DNA from 2 places in the Streptomyces syringium genome. Region 1 is predicted to be linked to the other one. Evidence: riboswitches for the same ligand, from Rfam matches in the RefSeq annotation. Region 1 holds a riboswitch; the other holds the start of a gene.
The links. Region 1 has a riboswitch for cobalamin ahead of cobN (cobaltochelatase subunit CobN). Riboswitches for the same ligand answer to the same signal wherever they lie in the genome.

Region 1 (7,475 bases):
CGGGATCGACCGCGCGGTCCGCACCGACGCTCACCGAGGTGCGCAGCTCCTGACCGGGTGTCACCTTGACGCGGTACCAGCGGTGCTGGCCGAAGGCCGAGCGGTCGGTGTAGATGCCGACACCGAGTTCGGGCGCCTTCGCGCACTCGGCCGCACCCTGGGTCGCCTTGGGCGTCTCGACGGGGTCGGCCGCGCGCCGCACGAGCTGCTTGATGCGGCCGGACAGCTCCTTGGTGTGCCGCACGGTGGTGTACGTCCCGCCGGTGGCCTCGGCGATGCAGCTGAGCTGCTCGCGCGTCTTGTCGTCGTGGGCCAGCCCCAGGGTGTCGACGGTCAAGTGGGTGCCCTTGGCGGCCAGTTCACGGGCCACGTCACAGGGGTCGGGCTGCCCGCAGGAGTCCTCGCCGTCGGTGATGAGCACGATCCTGCGCGTACCGCCCCCGACGTCGAGGTCGGCGTCCGCACCGCGCAGCGCGTACCCGATGGGCGTCCAGCCCGTGGGCCGCAGCGTGGCGACGGCCGCCTTGGCCTCGGTCCGGTTCACCGGCCCGACGGGGTACAGCTGCTTGCTGTCCTTGCAGCCCAGCTCCTTGTCGTCACCGGGATAGTTCGCCCCGAGGGTACGAATGCCGAGCCGCACGTCGTCCGGAACGGCGTCGATCACCTCGTTGAACGCCTGCTGGGCCGCCGCCATGCGCGACTGCCCGTCCACGTCCCGGGCGCGCATCGAGCCACTGACGTCGAGGACGAGCTCGACCTTCGGGGAGTTCTTCGAGGGTTCGTCGGCGGCGTTCGCCGGCGCGGTTCCCGCGGCCAGGGCGGCGAGCAGGGCGCACGCGCCCGCCGCCAGCCGTTTTCTGATGATCATCCAAATGATCCTAGTGAGCGCCGGGCGGCAGCCCCAAAGCGGGAGGTGCCACGGCGTCGGAGAGCCCCAGGAGTTGCCGGACGGCTCCGGAGCGTTGTCCCCGGCCCCCGCCGACGCGTTGCGGCACGACGCCGGGCCTGGCTGGAGCCTTCCCGGTGGCGCGGCCGCCGCGGTGGCGGTGCTCCTGGCGGCCGGGGGCTTGCCGGGGCGCGGTACTTCGACAGTCGGGGGTCGGACGAGTCGTCGACGGCCGGTGAGGTGAAGCGCGGAGACCCCCCTTCGCGGGGAGGTCTCCGCAGGTCGCCGTGGGGTGGCCGGGGGCCTACTCCTCGCCCTCCAGGTTGCCCTCGGTCTCCAGGAACGCCTGGCGCAGCCCCTCCAGCGTCTCCGCGTCCGGCTTGGCCCACATGCCGCGGCTCTCTGCCTCCAGGAGGCGCTCGGCGATGCCGTGCAGGGCCCAGGGGTTGGCCTCCTGGAGGAAGGCTCGGTTCTCCGGGTCGAGGACGTAGGTCTGGGCGAGCTTGTCGTACATCCAGTCCGGGACGACGCCGGTGGTGGCGTCGTAGCCGAACAGGTAGTCCACGGTGGCGGCGAGTTCGAAGGCGCCCTTGTAGCCGTGGCGGCGCATCGCCTCGATCCAGCGGGGGTTGACGACGCGGGCGCGGAAGACGCGGGAGGTCTCCTCGACCAGGGTGCGGGTGCGGACCGTCTCCGGGCGGGTGGAGTCTCCGATGTACGCCTCCGGGGCCTTGCCCTTGAGGGCCTTCACCGTGGCGACCATGCCGCCGTGGTACTGGAAGTAGTCGTCGGAGTCGGCGATGTCGTGCTCGCGGGTGTCGGTGTTCTTCGCCGCGACCGCGATGCGCTTGTAGGCGGTCTCCATCTCCTCGCGGGCCGGGCGGCCCTCGAGTTCGCGGCCGTAGGCGTAGCCGCCCCAGACGGTGTAGACCTCGGCGAGGTCGGCGTCGGTGCGCCAGTCGCGGCTGTCGATGAGCTGGAGCAGGCCCGCGCCGTAGGTGCCGGGGCGGGAGCCGAAGATGCGGGTGGTGGCGCGGCGTTCGTCACCGTGCTCGGCGAGGTCGGCCTGGGCGTGGGCGCGGACGTAGTTGTCGTCGGCGGGCTCGTCGAGGGCGGCGGCCAGCCGGACCGCATCGTCGAGGAGGCCGATGACGTGCGGGAAGGCGTCACGGAAGAAGCCGCTGATGCGCAGGGTGACGTCGATGCGGGGGCGGCCCAGCTCCGCCAGCGGGATCGGCTCCAGGCCGTTGACCCGGCGTGAGGCGTCGTCCCAGAGCGGGCGGACACCCATCAGGGCGAGGGCCTCGGCGACGTCGTCGCCGGAGGTGCGCATCGCGCTCGTGCCCCACAGGGACAGGCCCACCGACTTCGGCCAGTCGCCGTGGTCGGTGCGGTAGCGCTGCAGCAGGGAGTCGGCGAGGGCCTGGCCGGTCTCCCACGCGAGCCGGCTGGGGACGGCCTTGGGGTCGACGGAGTAGAAGTTGCGGCCCGTCGGGAGGACGTTGACCAGGCCGCGGAGGGGCGAGCCGGACGGGCCGGCCGGCACGAAGCCGCCGTTCAGGGCGTGCACCGCGTGGTCGATCTCGTCGGTGGTGGCGGCCAGGCGGGGCACGACCTCGCGGGCGGCGAAGTCGAGGATCGCGGCGACCTGTTCACCGTGCTCCCGCGCCACGGAAGCGACCGCGGCCGGGTCCCAGTCCGCGTCCTCCATGGCCTGGACGAGCGCGCGGGCCCGCTCCTCCGCCTCGTCGGCGGTGGTGCGGGTGGCGGCGGACTCGTCGAGGCCGAGGGCCTCGCGCAGACCCGGCAGGGCCTGCGTGCCGCCCCAGATCTGACGGGCGCGCAGGATCGACAGGACGAGGTTGACGCGCGCCTCACCGGTGGGCGCGCCACCGAGGACGTGCAGACCGTCGCGGATCTGGGCGTCCTTGACCTCGCACAGCCAGCCGTCGACGTGCAGCAGGAAGTCGTCGAACCCGTCGTCGTCCGGACGGTCGTCGAGGCCGAGGTCGTGGTCGAGCTTCGCGGCCTGGATGAGCGTCCAGATCTGGGCGCGGATGGCGGGCAGCTTGGCCGGGTCCATCGCGGAGATGGACGCGTACTCGTCGAGGAGCTGCTCCAGGCGGGCGATGTCGCCGTAGGACTCGGCGCGGGCCATCGGCGGCACGAGGTGGTCGACGAGGGTGGCGTGGGCGCGGCGCTTGGCCTGGGTGCCTTCACCGGGGTCGTTGACGAGGAAGGGGTAGATCAGCGGCAGGTCGCCGAGGGCGGCGTCCGGGCCGCAGGCGGCGGACAGGCCGGCGTTCTTGCCGGGCAGCCACTCCAGATTGCCGTGCTTGCCGAGGTGGACCATGGCGTCGGCGCCGAAGCCGCCGTCCGCGCGGGAGGCGGCGATCCAGCGGTAGGCGGCGAGGTAGTGGTGCGAGGGCGGCAGATCGGGGTCGTGGTAGATCGCGATGGGGTTCTCGCCGAAGCCGCGCGGCGGCTGGATGAGGACGAGGAGGTTGCCGCGGCGCAGCGCCGCGAGGACGATGTCGCCCTCGGGGTTGGCACTGCGGTCGACGAACATCTCGCCGGGCGCCGGGCCCCAGTGCTCCTCGACGGCCTCGCGCAGCTCGGCGGGCAGCTCGGCGAACCAGCGCCGGTAGTCGGCGGCCGGGATGCGGACGGGGTTGCGGGCGAGCTGCTCCTCGGTGAGCCACTCCTGGTCGTGGCCGCCGGCCTCGATGAGGGCGTAGATCAGCTCGTCGCCGTCACCGGACGCGAGGCCGGGGACCTCCTCCGTACCGAAGTCGTAGCCCTCCTCGCGCAGTCGGCGCAGCAGCGCCACGGCGCTGGCGGGGGTGTCGAGCCCGACGGCGTTGCCGATGCGGGAGTGCTTGGTGGGGTAGGCGGAGAGGACCAGCGCGAGGCGCTTGTCGGCCGCGGGGATGTGGCGCAGCCGGGCGTGGCGCACGGCGATGCCGGCGACGCGGGAGGCGCGCTCGGCGTCGGCCACGTACATCGGCAGGCCGTCGTCGTCGACCTCCTTGAAGGAGAACGGGACGGTGATGAGGCGGCCGTCGAACTCGGGGACGGCGACCTGGGTGGCGGCGTCGAGCGGCGAGAGGCCCTCGTCGTTCTCCTCCCAGGCGCTGCGGGGTCCGGTCAGGCACAGGGCCTGGAGGATCGGCACGTCGAGCGCGGCGAGGGCGCCGGCGTCCCAGGACTCGTCGTCGCCGCCGGCGGAGGCCGCCGCGGGCTTGGTGCCGCCCGCGGCGAGGACGGTGGTGACGACGGCGTCGGCGGTGCCGAGCGCCTCGATGAGCTCCGGCTCGGGGGCGCGCAGCGAGGCGACGTACAGCGGCAGGGCGCGGCCGCCCGCGTCCTCGATGGCCCCGCACAGGGTTTCCACGAAGGCGGTGTTGCCGCTCATGTGGTGGGCGCGGTAGTAGAGCACCGCGATGAGCGGGCCGGTGGCGCCGGGCTTGGGGGTGCGCTCCAGCGGACCCCAGGTGGGGGCGGGGGCGGGCGCCTCGAAGCCGTGGCCGGTGAGCAGCACGGTGTCGGAGAGGAACCGCGCGAGCTGTTCGAGGTTGTCGGGGCCGCCGTGCGCGAGGTAGGCGTGGGCCTCGGCGGCGATGCCGATGGGGACGGTGGAGGCCTCCATCAGCTGGGCGTCGGGCGCCTGTTCGCCGGTGAGGACGACGACGGGGCGGTCCCCGGCGAGCAGCAGGTCGAGCCCCTCCTGCCAGGCACGGATGCCGCCGAGGAGGCGGACGACGACGAGGTCGGTGCCGTCCAGGAGGGCGGGCAGGTCGTCAAGCGCGAGCCGGGCGGGGTTGGCCAGGCGGTACGGGACCGGGCCTCCGTGAGCGGCAGCCGCGCGGGCGCTGAGCAGGTCGGTGTCGGACGTCGACAGGAGAAGGATCACGCGGCGCTCCCCAGGGCATCGAGGGTCGCCCGGGGTACGCCGGACCGGATGGTGCGCATGCGGCGGCTGGCCTTCCTCGGGGTCCGCGCCCCGGGCGGTTGGAGGACGGCGGGAGTTCCTGACTCGCCCGGCATCGCTGCCGGGCTCACAGTGGCGGGACCGTGCCGGAGTCTCACCGGCTTCCTCCCCTGACGCCGTCGCTGGCGTTTGGCGGACCAGAGGACGAACAAAGAGATTCTGGCCACCGGTGAGCATAGTAAGCGCTGGCCGTTTGGCACAGGACGGTGCACCCGGTGTGATCGTCGGTATGCTCGCCGCCATGCCCGTCACCCCCCCATCCCCCTCGGAGCGGGATAAACCGGCCGCCGGCGGACGGACCGTCCGAGCGGGCGGCGACGCCTGCCCCGGAGCGCTGCGGCTGCACACCGCGGACGACGGTGCGCTGGCGCGCGTCCGGTTGCCCGCCGGGCTGTTGACGGCCCGTCAGGCGATGGCATTGGCGCTGGTCGCCGAGGAGCTGGGCGACGGGAACCTCGACATCACCTCGCGCGGCAACGTCCAGCTGCGCGGGCTGTCCGACGGCTGCGGCGGTGAACTGGCCGGCCGGTTGCGGGCGGCGGGGCTGCTGCCGTCGGACCGGTACGACCGGGTGCGCAATGTGGCGGCCTCGCCGTTGTGCGGTCTGGACGGGGCCGTGGAGCCGTCCCCCGCCGGGGCAACCGATGTGCAGGCCTGGGCGCGCGCCCTGGACGCACTCCTGTGCACCCCCGCGTCCGATGCGCCCGACCCCTCCGACGGCCTGGATTTGTCAGGTTTGTCGGGTCGTTTCCTCTTCGGCCTGGACGACGGCCGCGGCGACATCGTGGCCCTCGGCCCCGATGTGACATTGATCGCAAGCGGTGCGGGGCAGGCCACCGTGTGCTTCGCCGCCACCGGGCCCGGTCTGCGCATCGCCGCCTGTGACGCGCCGCGCGCGGCCGTGCTGGCCGCGCGCGAGTTCCTCGCGGCGGCGGCCCGCGGCGGCGCCAAGGCCTGGCGGGTGCGGGACCTGGCCCCCGAACACCGCCCGCGCGTCGAAGCGTTGGGTGACCGGCTGACGGCCGCGGGCATCGACTGCGTCCCGCTGCCCCGGCCCCGTCTCCCGCACGGGCCCCCGGTCGGGCCCGGCCTGGTCACCGGCGGGGACGGGCGGTGCGCCCTGTCGGTGACCGCGCCGCTCGGGCGGCTGACCGCCGCCCAGTGGCGGCTCGTGGCCACCACGGCCGACCGGGACGGGACGGGCGAGCTGCGTGTGACACCCTGGCGCGGCATCGTCGTCCCCGGCCTCCCGGCCGGTACGGCCCGCTCCCGGCTGACGGCGCTCGCGGACGCCGGACTCGTCACCTCCACCACGTCCCCCTGGCACCGGGCGGGCGCGTGCGCGGGCCGGCCGGGCTGCGCCAAGTCCCTCGCGGACGTACGGGCGGACGCGGCGGCCTGCCTCGCGGGACTGCCCCCGGCGGGGCTCCCGGTGTACTGGTCCGGCTGCGAGCGGCGGTGCGGCCACCCGGGCGGGACATGGGTCGACGTGCTCGCGACCGGGGACGGCTACCGGATCGCGGTACGGGACGGGGAGACGGAAACGAAGACGGAAACAGCCAGAGCGGGGGGACTGGCCGACGCGGTCGCGGCGGCTCGTACCTCCGCGGACTGACCCTGCACGACACCACCAGGCGCAACCCAGCAAGCGAGGCACAGTGTTCGAGTACGAGAAGGACGGCGCGTCCATCTACCGCCAGTCCTTTGCCACCATCAGGGCCGAGGCCGACCTCGGCGGACTGCCGCCGGACGTCAGCCAGGTCGCGGTGCGCATGATCCACGCCTGCGGGATGGTCGATCTCGTACGGGACCTCGCGTACTCCCCCCAGGTGGTGGCGCGGGCCCGCGAGGCGCTGCGCGCCGGGGCGCCGATCCTGTGCGACGCGAACATGGTCGCCAGCGGGGTGACCCGCAAGCGGCTGCCCGCGGACAACGAGGTGCTGTGCACCCTCGCCGACCCGTCGGTGCCGGAGCTGGCACGGCGGATGGGCACGACCCGCAGCGCGGCGGCCCTGGAGCTGTGGCGCGAGAAGCTCGACGGCGCGGTCGTCGCGGTCGGCAACGCGCCGACGGCGCTGTTCCGTCTGCTGGAGATGCTCGCAGAAGGAGGGGCAGGCGGGGCGGCGGCGCCGCGTCCGGCCGCGGTCATCGGCATACCGGTGGGCTTCATCGGTGCCGCCGAGTCCAAGGACGCCCTGGCCGACAGCCCGCTGGGGCTCGACTATCTGGTGGTGCGGGGCCGTCGCGGCGGCAGCGCCATGGCAGCGGCGGCGATCAACGCGATAGCGAGCGAGGAAGAGTGAACGAGCAGCCTTCGACGACGGGCCGACTGTACGGAGTGGGCCTCGGCCCCGGCGATCCGTCGCTGATGACCGTGCGGGCCGTCGAGGTCATCACCGCGGCCGACGTCGTCGCGTACCACAGCGCCCGGCACGGCCGCAGCATCGCGCGCACCATCGCCGAACGCCATCTGCGCCCCGACCACATCGAGGAGCAGCTGGTCTACCCCGTCACCACGGAGACCACCGACCACCCCGGTGGCTACCGGGGCGCGATGGAGGAGTTCTACGAGGAGGCCGCGGCGCGGCTGGCCGTCCA
Region 2 (7,475 bases), 4.7 Mb from region 1:
GCCTCCACCGACGACGTCGGCGGCAGCGCCACCGCCGCGCCCGACCCCCGGAAGGTGATCATGCCGATCTTGTCGCGGCGCTGGTACGCGTCGAGCAGCAGCGACAGCACCGCGCCCTTGACCGCGCCCATCCGCTTACGGGCCGCCATCGAACCGGAGGCGTCCACGACGAACAGCACGAGATTGCCCTCGCGGCCCTCGCGCACCGCCTCCCGCAGATCGTCCCGGCGCACCACCAGGCCCGGCCCCGAACGGCCGCGCGCCCGCTGATGCGGGGCCGCGGCCTGCACGGTCGCCGCCAGGTGCAGCTTGGACAGGGCGCCCCGCGGGCGGCGCGCCCCCGTGGTCCGGCCGTGCGCGGTGCGCGCCCGGGAGCGGCGCCCGTCGGCGCCCTCGCCGAGCCCGGGCACGTCGAGCTTGCGCGTCCGGAACGGCTCGGCGGCCCCCACGACGGCACTCTCGCCGCCCTCGGCCCGACCGGTCCGGTCGTTCTGGTCGCTGTGACCGGCTGCCGGGTCCGGCTGGGTGCTCGGAGTGCCCTCGGGGGCGGCCGACGGCTCGCCGGGGGAGTCGTCCCGCGTGGGCTCCTCCCGCTGTTCCGGGACGTCCGGTGTGCCCTGCTGCCCGTCCTCGGGACTCTCACCGCCGCCGGGACCGCCGTCCGGGCCGTCGTCGGGGCCGCCGTCCGGGTCCTCCGGCTCGGGCTCCGGCTCGTCCTCCTCGAACTGCCGGAGGATCTCGTCCAGCCGGTCCTCGTCCAGCCCCGGCGCGTCGAAGGGATTGCGCCGGCGCCGGTGCGGCAGCGCCAGCAGCGCTGCCTGCCGGACGTCCTCGGCGGTCACGTCCGTGCGCCCCGCCCAGGCGGCGAGCGCCGTCGCCGTCCGCGCGGTCACGATGTCCGCGCGCATGCCGTCGACCTCGAACCCGGCGCACACCGCGGCGATCCGGCGCAGCGCGCCGTCACCCAGCCGCACGCCCGGCAGCAGCGCGCGGGCGGCGGCGATCCGCTCGCGCAGCGCGTCCTCCTCGGCGGCCCACTTGGCGGCGAACGCCGCCGGGTCCTCGTCGTAGGCGAGCCTGCGGCGCACGACCTCGACCCGCTCGTCGGTCTCCCGCGAGGCCGCGACCTCGACGGTCAGCCCGAAGCGGTCCAGCAACTGCGGCCGCAGCTCGCCCTCCTCGGGGTTCATCGTCCCGACGAGCAGGAAACGGGCCGCGTGACGGACGGAGACACCCTCGCGCTCGACGTAGGAGGAGCCCATGGCGGCGGCGTCCAACAGCAGGTCGACCAGGTGGTCGTGGAGGAGATTGACCTCGTCGACGTACAGCACGCCGCGGTGCGCGTCGGCCAGCAGGCCCGGCTCGAAGGCCTTCACGCCCTCCGACAGGGCCCGTTCGATGTCGAGCGCGCCCACGAGCCGGTCCTCGGAGGCACCGACCGGCAGTTCGACCATCCTGGCGGCGCGCGCGCCACCGGCCGCGCGGTCGCCGTCGGCGTGCGGGCCGTCGGGGCAGGCGGGATCGGGCAGGGCGGGGTCGCAGGAGAAGCGGCAGCCGGTGACGACGTCGACGGCGGGCATCAGCGCCGCGATGCCGCGCACCATCGTGCTCTTGGCGGTCCCCTTCTCGCCCCGGACGAGCACACCGCCGATCGACGGCGAGATCGCGTTGAGCAGCAGACCCAACCGCATGTCGTCCATTCCGACGACCGCGGTGAACGGGTAGGTGGCCGAGGCCATCAGCGGGTACCCCCTTCAAGGGCTTCAAAGGAACGACTCTGGTCGGGCGCCTCGGCGGCGGCGGTCTCCGGCGTGGTGTCCGCCGCGCCGTCCGAGGGTTGTGCGGGGACGGCCGGCTTCCCGTCCGCGGGGGCGTCGGCGGGGTGCGCGGGCGCACCGGGCGGGACGAACGGCAGCCCGGCCGGCACCCCCTGCTCGATCAGCCGCAGCAGCGCGTCCGTGTCCGCGTGCCGCTCGATCAGATCACCGAGCCGGTCCAGCTGTTCCTCGCGCAGGGCCGCGAAACTGGTGTCCGGCGCCGGGACGAAGGACCGGCCCGCCGCGTCCGCCACGCGCCGCAGGAACGCCCGGCGGAAGCCGTCGCTCTCCAGCGAACCGTGCCAGTGCGTACCCCAGACCGAACCCACCCGGCAGCCGTCCAGGCCGCGGCCATGGCCGTCGGAGACGAACGCTTCGTCCCCGCCGGTCACCTCCGCGACGCCGTGGTGGATCTCGTAGCCCTCCACGCGCTCGCCGAGCGCCTCGCCGACCGGGCGCTCCAGCGTCTTCTCCCGGGCGAACCGCACCCGCACCGGCAGCAGCCCGAGGCCCTCGACCGTGCCGGCCCGGGACTCCACGTCGTCCTCGATGCGCTCGCCCAGCAGCTGGTAGCCGCCGCAGATGCCCAGCACCGGCCGCCCCTCGGCGGCGCGCCGCTTCAGCGCGTCCGCGAGCCCGCGCTCCCGCAGCCAGGCCAGGGCCTTCACCGTCCCCCGGGTGCCCGGCACGATGACCAGGTCCGCGTCGGCCAGCTCTTCCGGGCGGTCCACGAAGCGCACGATCACGCCCGGCTCCGCGGCCAGCGCGTCGACGTCCGTGAAGTTCGACATCAGCGGCACCGCGCACACCGCGACGCGCAGCACGTCCGCGCCGTGCGGCGGGGCCACCACCGACTCGCGCACCGCGCCGCGCATCGAGACCCGCAGACCGTCTTCCTCGTCGATGCCGAGGCCGTGCGCGAACGGCAGCACGCCCACGGTCGGCCGGCCGGTGAGGTCCCGCAGCATCTCAAGGCCCGGCTCCAGGAGCGTCACATCGCCCCGGAACTTGTTGACCATGTACCCCGCGATGTGCGCCTGGTCCTCGCGGGACAGCAGCGCCGTCGTACCGAAGAAGGACGCGAAGACCCCGCCCCGGTCGATGTCGCCGACCACGACGACCGGCAGCCGGGCCGCCCGGGCGATGCCCATGTTGACGATGTCCGTGCGGCGCAGATTGATCTCGGCGGGACTGCCGGCGCCCTCACAGATCACCGCGTCGTGCGTACGCCGCAGCTCCTCCAGACACTCCGTCACCGTCCCGAGCAGCGCCTCCCGCCGCCCGCCGTACAGGGAAGCACCCGACGACCCCTCAGGCGCCCCGGGCCCCCCGAAGTACCCGCGCGCGCTGAGTTCGCCCACCGGCTTGCCCAGCAGCACCACCTGGCTGCTGCGGTCACTGCCGGGCTTGAGGAGCACGGGGTTCATCAGGGCGCTGGGCTCGACGCGGGCGGCGGCGGCCTGCATGGCCTGCGCCCGGCCGATCTCGGCGCCCTCGCGCGTCACGAACGAGTTCAGCGACATGTTCTGCGCCTTGAAGGGCGCGACCTTGACGCCCTTGCGGACCAGCCACCGGCAGATCCCGGCCGTGACCACGCTCTTGCCCGCGTCCGAGGTGGTCCCGGCCACCAGCAGGCCCCCGCCCAGCGGGCCCGTGGGCCCGCTCCTGTCCGCTGTCACCGGTTCCTCCTGTGCTGCGTGGGAGCTATGACCCGTTGTGTGATCCGTAGTGCCGTCCGTACCGTCCGTACGGGCCGGGCGGCCGCCGGAAGTCTGCCCAGGGCGCGCCCGGTCGGCGCACCGCTCGTGGAGCGCGTCGCGGCCCGCGCGCCGGTGACGGCGTACCGCCCGGCGATCGCGACCCCGAGGGCCAGCAGCGACACCCGGCGCGAGAGCCGTACCGCGCGCTCGATGTCGGCCGCCCGGACCGGGCGCAGCTCCGCGCCCAGGACGGGACGGTGTTCGACGCGGCCCGCGTAGGCGAGGGTGCCGCCCAGCCGGACGCCGAGCGCACCGGCGAAGGCGGCCTCGACGGGGCCCGCGTTGGGGCTCGGGTGCCGGGCGGCGTCGCGCCGGGCCACCCGCCAGGCGCCGCGCGGGTCGGGGCCGGCCAGGACGGCGAGGGCGGCGGTGAGCCGGGCGCCGGGCCAGCCGACGACGTCGTCGAGACGGGCCGAGGCCCAGCCGAACCGCCGGTAGCGCGCGGACTTGTGGCCGACCATCGCGTCCAGGGTGTTGACCGCGCGGAAGCCGACGAGCCCGGGCACACCGCCCAGGGCGCCCCAGACGAGGGCGCCCACGACGGCGTCGGAGGTGTTCTCGGCGACGGACTCGACGACCGCCCGCGCGATCTGCTGCGCGTCCAGCGACTGCGGGTCACGGCCGCACAGATGCGGCAGCCGCTCCCGGGCGACGTCCAGGTCCCCCGCGGCCAGGGCACCGCCGACGGCCCGGGCCTCCCGGCCCAGGGAGGTGCCGCCGAGCACGGCCCAGGTGGCGGCGGCGGTCAGCGCGATGTGCGCGCGGGGGGAGTTCCGTACGGCACGGGTCAGCAGAGCGGCGCCCGCGGCGCTGCCGCCCGCGCACACCAGGGTGTGCAGGGCGCCGTAGCCGCGGTGGTCACGCCACAGCCGTCGCTCGACGCCTTGCGCGGCGCGCCCGAAGGCGGCCACGGGGTGGCCGCGGCGGGGATCGCCCACGAGGAGGTCGCCGAGGAAGCCGAGCGCGGCACCGGACGCGAAACCGACGTGATCGGCACGCATCGGATCAGACCGCCGTCACGCCTCGGAGGGGTGCACGGAAGACGGAAGGAGGGGGTGTGGGGCGGCAGCCGGGCATCGCGATGTGTCCTCACTCAGGGTCCGCGCCCTGGTTCGACGTGACCGGCGACCAGAGTCTCCTGGCTCCCGGATCGGCGCCGCCCCCGGTCTTCCAGCTCGCGTCGGCGAGCCGTGACCCCTATGGACCCACGGGGTGGGGGAGCGCTCCCCGGTGACAGTGGCGGGACCGCGCCGGACTCGCACCGGCTTCCTCTTGCTGTCGCCGTTTGGCCCCGGAAGTCCACCACGGCCCGGGAACGGCCGTCAACTCACGTTTGACCTGCGGCCATGGCCGCCCCGGGCCGTGGGTGGACCGTCGTCGGCGGACGATCAGGCGACGATGAGGTAGATGCCGTACCCGACAGCCGCCGCGCACAGCGCGAAGCAGGCGTACGCGCCGGTGCGCGCCACCGTGGTCGGCGCCGTGGTGGCCGCCGCCGCGCCGGCGGCGCCGTCCCCCGCGCCCTGGGGCTTGCGGGACGTGCCGACGATGCCGAGGGTGAAGACGCCCACCATCGCGACGGTGACGACGAGGCTGACGCCGAAGACCTGGCCGAGAGATGCCCAGTCGATGTTCATTAGCGTTCTTCCTTAAGGCTGGCTGGTCCGGCGTCAGCCGGTCGCGGCGGCCGGGGTGCGCTCGGGCTCGCGGGGAGCCGAGGCGGCCCGGTCCGGGAGGAGCCCGGCCGGCGGCGGGGCGACGGCCTGGAGGGCGGCGGTGACGACACCGGCGGGCTCGGCGTGCTGGCCGTCGAGCTCGTTGACGTTGTCGTGGGTCACGGGCTTGCGGCGCGAGGCCAGCCAGATCGCGCCACAGGCGGCGACGGCGAGCACGGCGACGGTGGCGACGCCCCAGTCGCCCCGGTCGGCGAGGAGGGCGGCACCGGCGCCGACGAGGCCGGCGGCCGGGAGGGTCAGGCCCCAGGCGGCGATCATGCGGCCGGCGGTGGACCAGCGCACCACGCCGCCCTTGCGGCCCTTGCCCGCACCCATGACGGCGCCGGAGCAGACCTGGGTGGTGGAGAGCGCGAAGCCGATGTGGGAGGAGGCCAGGATGGTGACGGCGGCGCCGGTCTGGGCGGCGAAGCCCTGCGGCGGCTGGATGTCGGCGAGGCCCTTGCCCAGGGTGCGGATGATGCGCCAGCCGCCGAGGTAGGTGCCGAGCGCGATGGCGATGCCGGCGGAGGCGATGACCCACATCGGCGGGTCGGCGTCCGCGCCCAGCGCGCCGCCGGAGATCAGGGCGAGGGTGATGATGCCCATGGTCTTCTGGGCGTCGTTGGTGCCGTGGGCGAGGGAGACCAGGGCGGCCGAGGCGATCTGCCCGGCGCGGTAGCCCTTGGCGCTGGCCTCGGGGTCGGTGTCGCGCGCCAGGCGGTAGGTCAGCCGGGTCGCGAGCACGGTCGCCAGGCCGGCCACGACCGGGGCGACGACGGCGGGGATGAGGACCTTCATGACGACGGCGTCACCGTGGACGGCGTCCGTGCCCACCGAGGCGATGGTCGCGCCGATCAGGCCGCCGAACAGCGCGTGCGAGGAGCTGGAGGGAAGGCCCGCGAGCCAGGTGAGCAGGTTCCAGACGATCGCGCCGACCAGTCCGGCGAAGATGATCTCCGGCCGGATGCCTGATTCGTCGACGATGCCCTTGGAGATCGTCGCCGCGACCTCCACGGACAGGAACGCGCCGACGAGATTCAGCACGGCCGACATGGCCACCGCGGTCTTGGGCTTGAGCGCCCCGGTGGAGATGGTGGTGGCCATGGCGTTGGCCGTGTCGTGGAAGCCGTTCGTGAAGTCGAACACCAAGGCCGTGACGATCACGATCCCGATGAGAAGCGTGATGTTTTCCATTCACCCAGGCAATCAGCTCGATGGTCAGGTACGCGGCGACCGTAGGGACCCTGGGTGAACGGAAGGTGAACTGGAACGGACCGAGCAGTGACGCCAACCGGAGGCGGATAACGATGACAGCGACCGAAGACCGGATAGCCGACCCCGGGGAGATCCCGCGGACATGGGCGGACGTGGTCACCACGGCCCGTCGCACCACCTCGGAGGGGCTGGTGGTGGGCACCTCCGGCAACGTCTCCGCACGGGTCGGCGATGTTGTTCTTGTCACTCCCTCAGGGGTCCCCTACGACCGGCTCGGCCCCGGCGACGCCGTCGGCGTCGACCTCGACGGCCGACAAGTCCTCGGCGAGCTGACCCCCACCAGCGAGCTGCCCATGCACCTCGCCGTCTACCGTGCCACCGACGCCCGGGCGATCGTGCACACCCACGCCGTCCACGCCACCGCCGTCTCCACCCTCGTCGACGAGCTGCCGCTGGTCCACTACATGGCGGCGGCCCTCGGCGGCCCGGTCCGGGTCGCCCCCTACGCCCTCTACGGCACCGAGGAACTGGCCGGCCACCTCCTGGCCGCCCTCGACGGACGCACCGGTGCCCTGCTGCGCAACCACGGCACGGTCACCTACGGCAGCACCCTCGACCAGGCGTACGACCGCACGGCCCAGCTGGAATGGATGTGCCGCCTCTGGCTGACCGCCGCCACCGTTCCCGGCCACACCCCGACGCTGCTGACCGGAGCCCAGGTCGCCGAGGTCGCCGGCAAACTCCGCGGCTACGGACAGCGCTGACCCCCGCCCCGGCGCCCACGGCGGCCCGAAGCCGCCCACTGGCCGGGGGCGCCGGGGCCCCACACACTGGAAGGGATGCGCCCGCGTACAGCGGCGGCCCCTCTCCTGACGGCCGCCACGACCGTACTCGGTGCCGGAGCGGCCGCCCTGGCGGCCGGACGGTACGCGAGCGACGCCGCCCTCAAGCCCGCCCCGGGCCGCCCG

Region 2: linked by a shared signal. The riboswitch ahead of JO379_RS08320 (cobalamin biosynthesis protein) and the one ahead of cobN (cobaltochelatase subunit CobN) in region 1 are both predicted to bind cobalamin.

What each region holds. Positions count from the first base shown of each region.
Region 1 covers NZ_JAGIOH010000001.1:6,594,750-6,602,224, reverse strand. The annotation lists gene JO379_RS28990 (VWA domain-containing protein) at 1-868, opposite strand, end outside; gene cobN (cobaltochelatase subunit CobN) at 1,191-4,799, opposite strand; cobalamin riboswitch at 4,890-5,034, opposite strand; gene JO379_RS28980 (ferredoxin-like domain-containing protein) at 5,107-6,492, shown strand; gene JO379_RS28975 (precorrin-8X methylmutase) at 6,536-7,180, shown strand; gene JO379_RS28970 (precorrin-2 C(20)-methyltransferase) at 7,177-7,475, shown strand, end outside.
Region 2 covers NZ_JAGIOH010000001.1:1,885,573-1,893,047, reverse strand. The annotation lists gene JO379_RS08330 (putative cobaltochelatase) at 1-1,739, opposite strand, end outside; gene JO379_RS08325 (cobyric acid synthase) at 1,739-3,463, opposite strand; gene JO379_RS08320 (cobalamin biosynthesis protein) at 3,493-4,578, opposite strand; cobalamin riboswitch at 4,710-4,848, opposite strand; gene JO379_RS08315 (hypothetical protein) at 4,966-5,214, opposite strand; gene JO379_RS08310 (inorganic phosphate transporter) at 5,248-6,486, opposite strand; gene JO379_RS08305 (class II aldolase/adducin family protein) at 6,600-7,271, shown strand; gene JO379_RS08300 (alpha/beta hydrolase family protein) at 7,347-7,475, shown strand, end outside.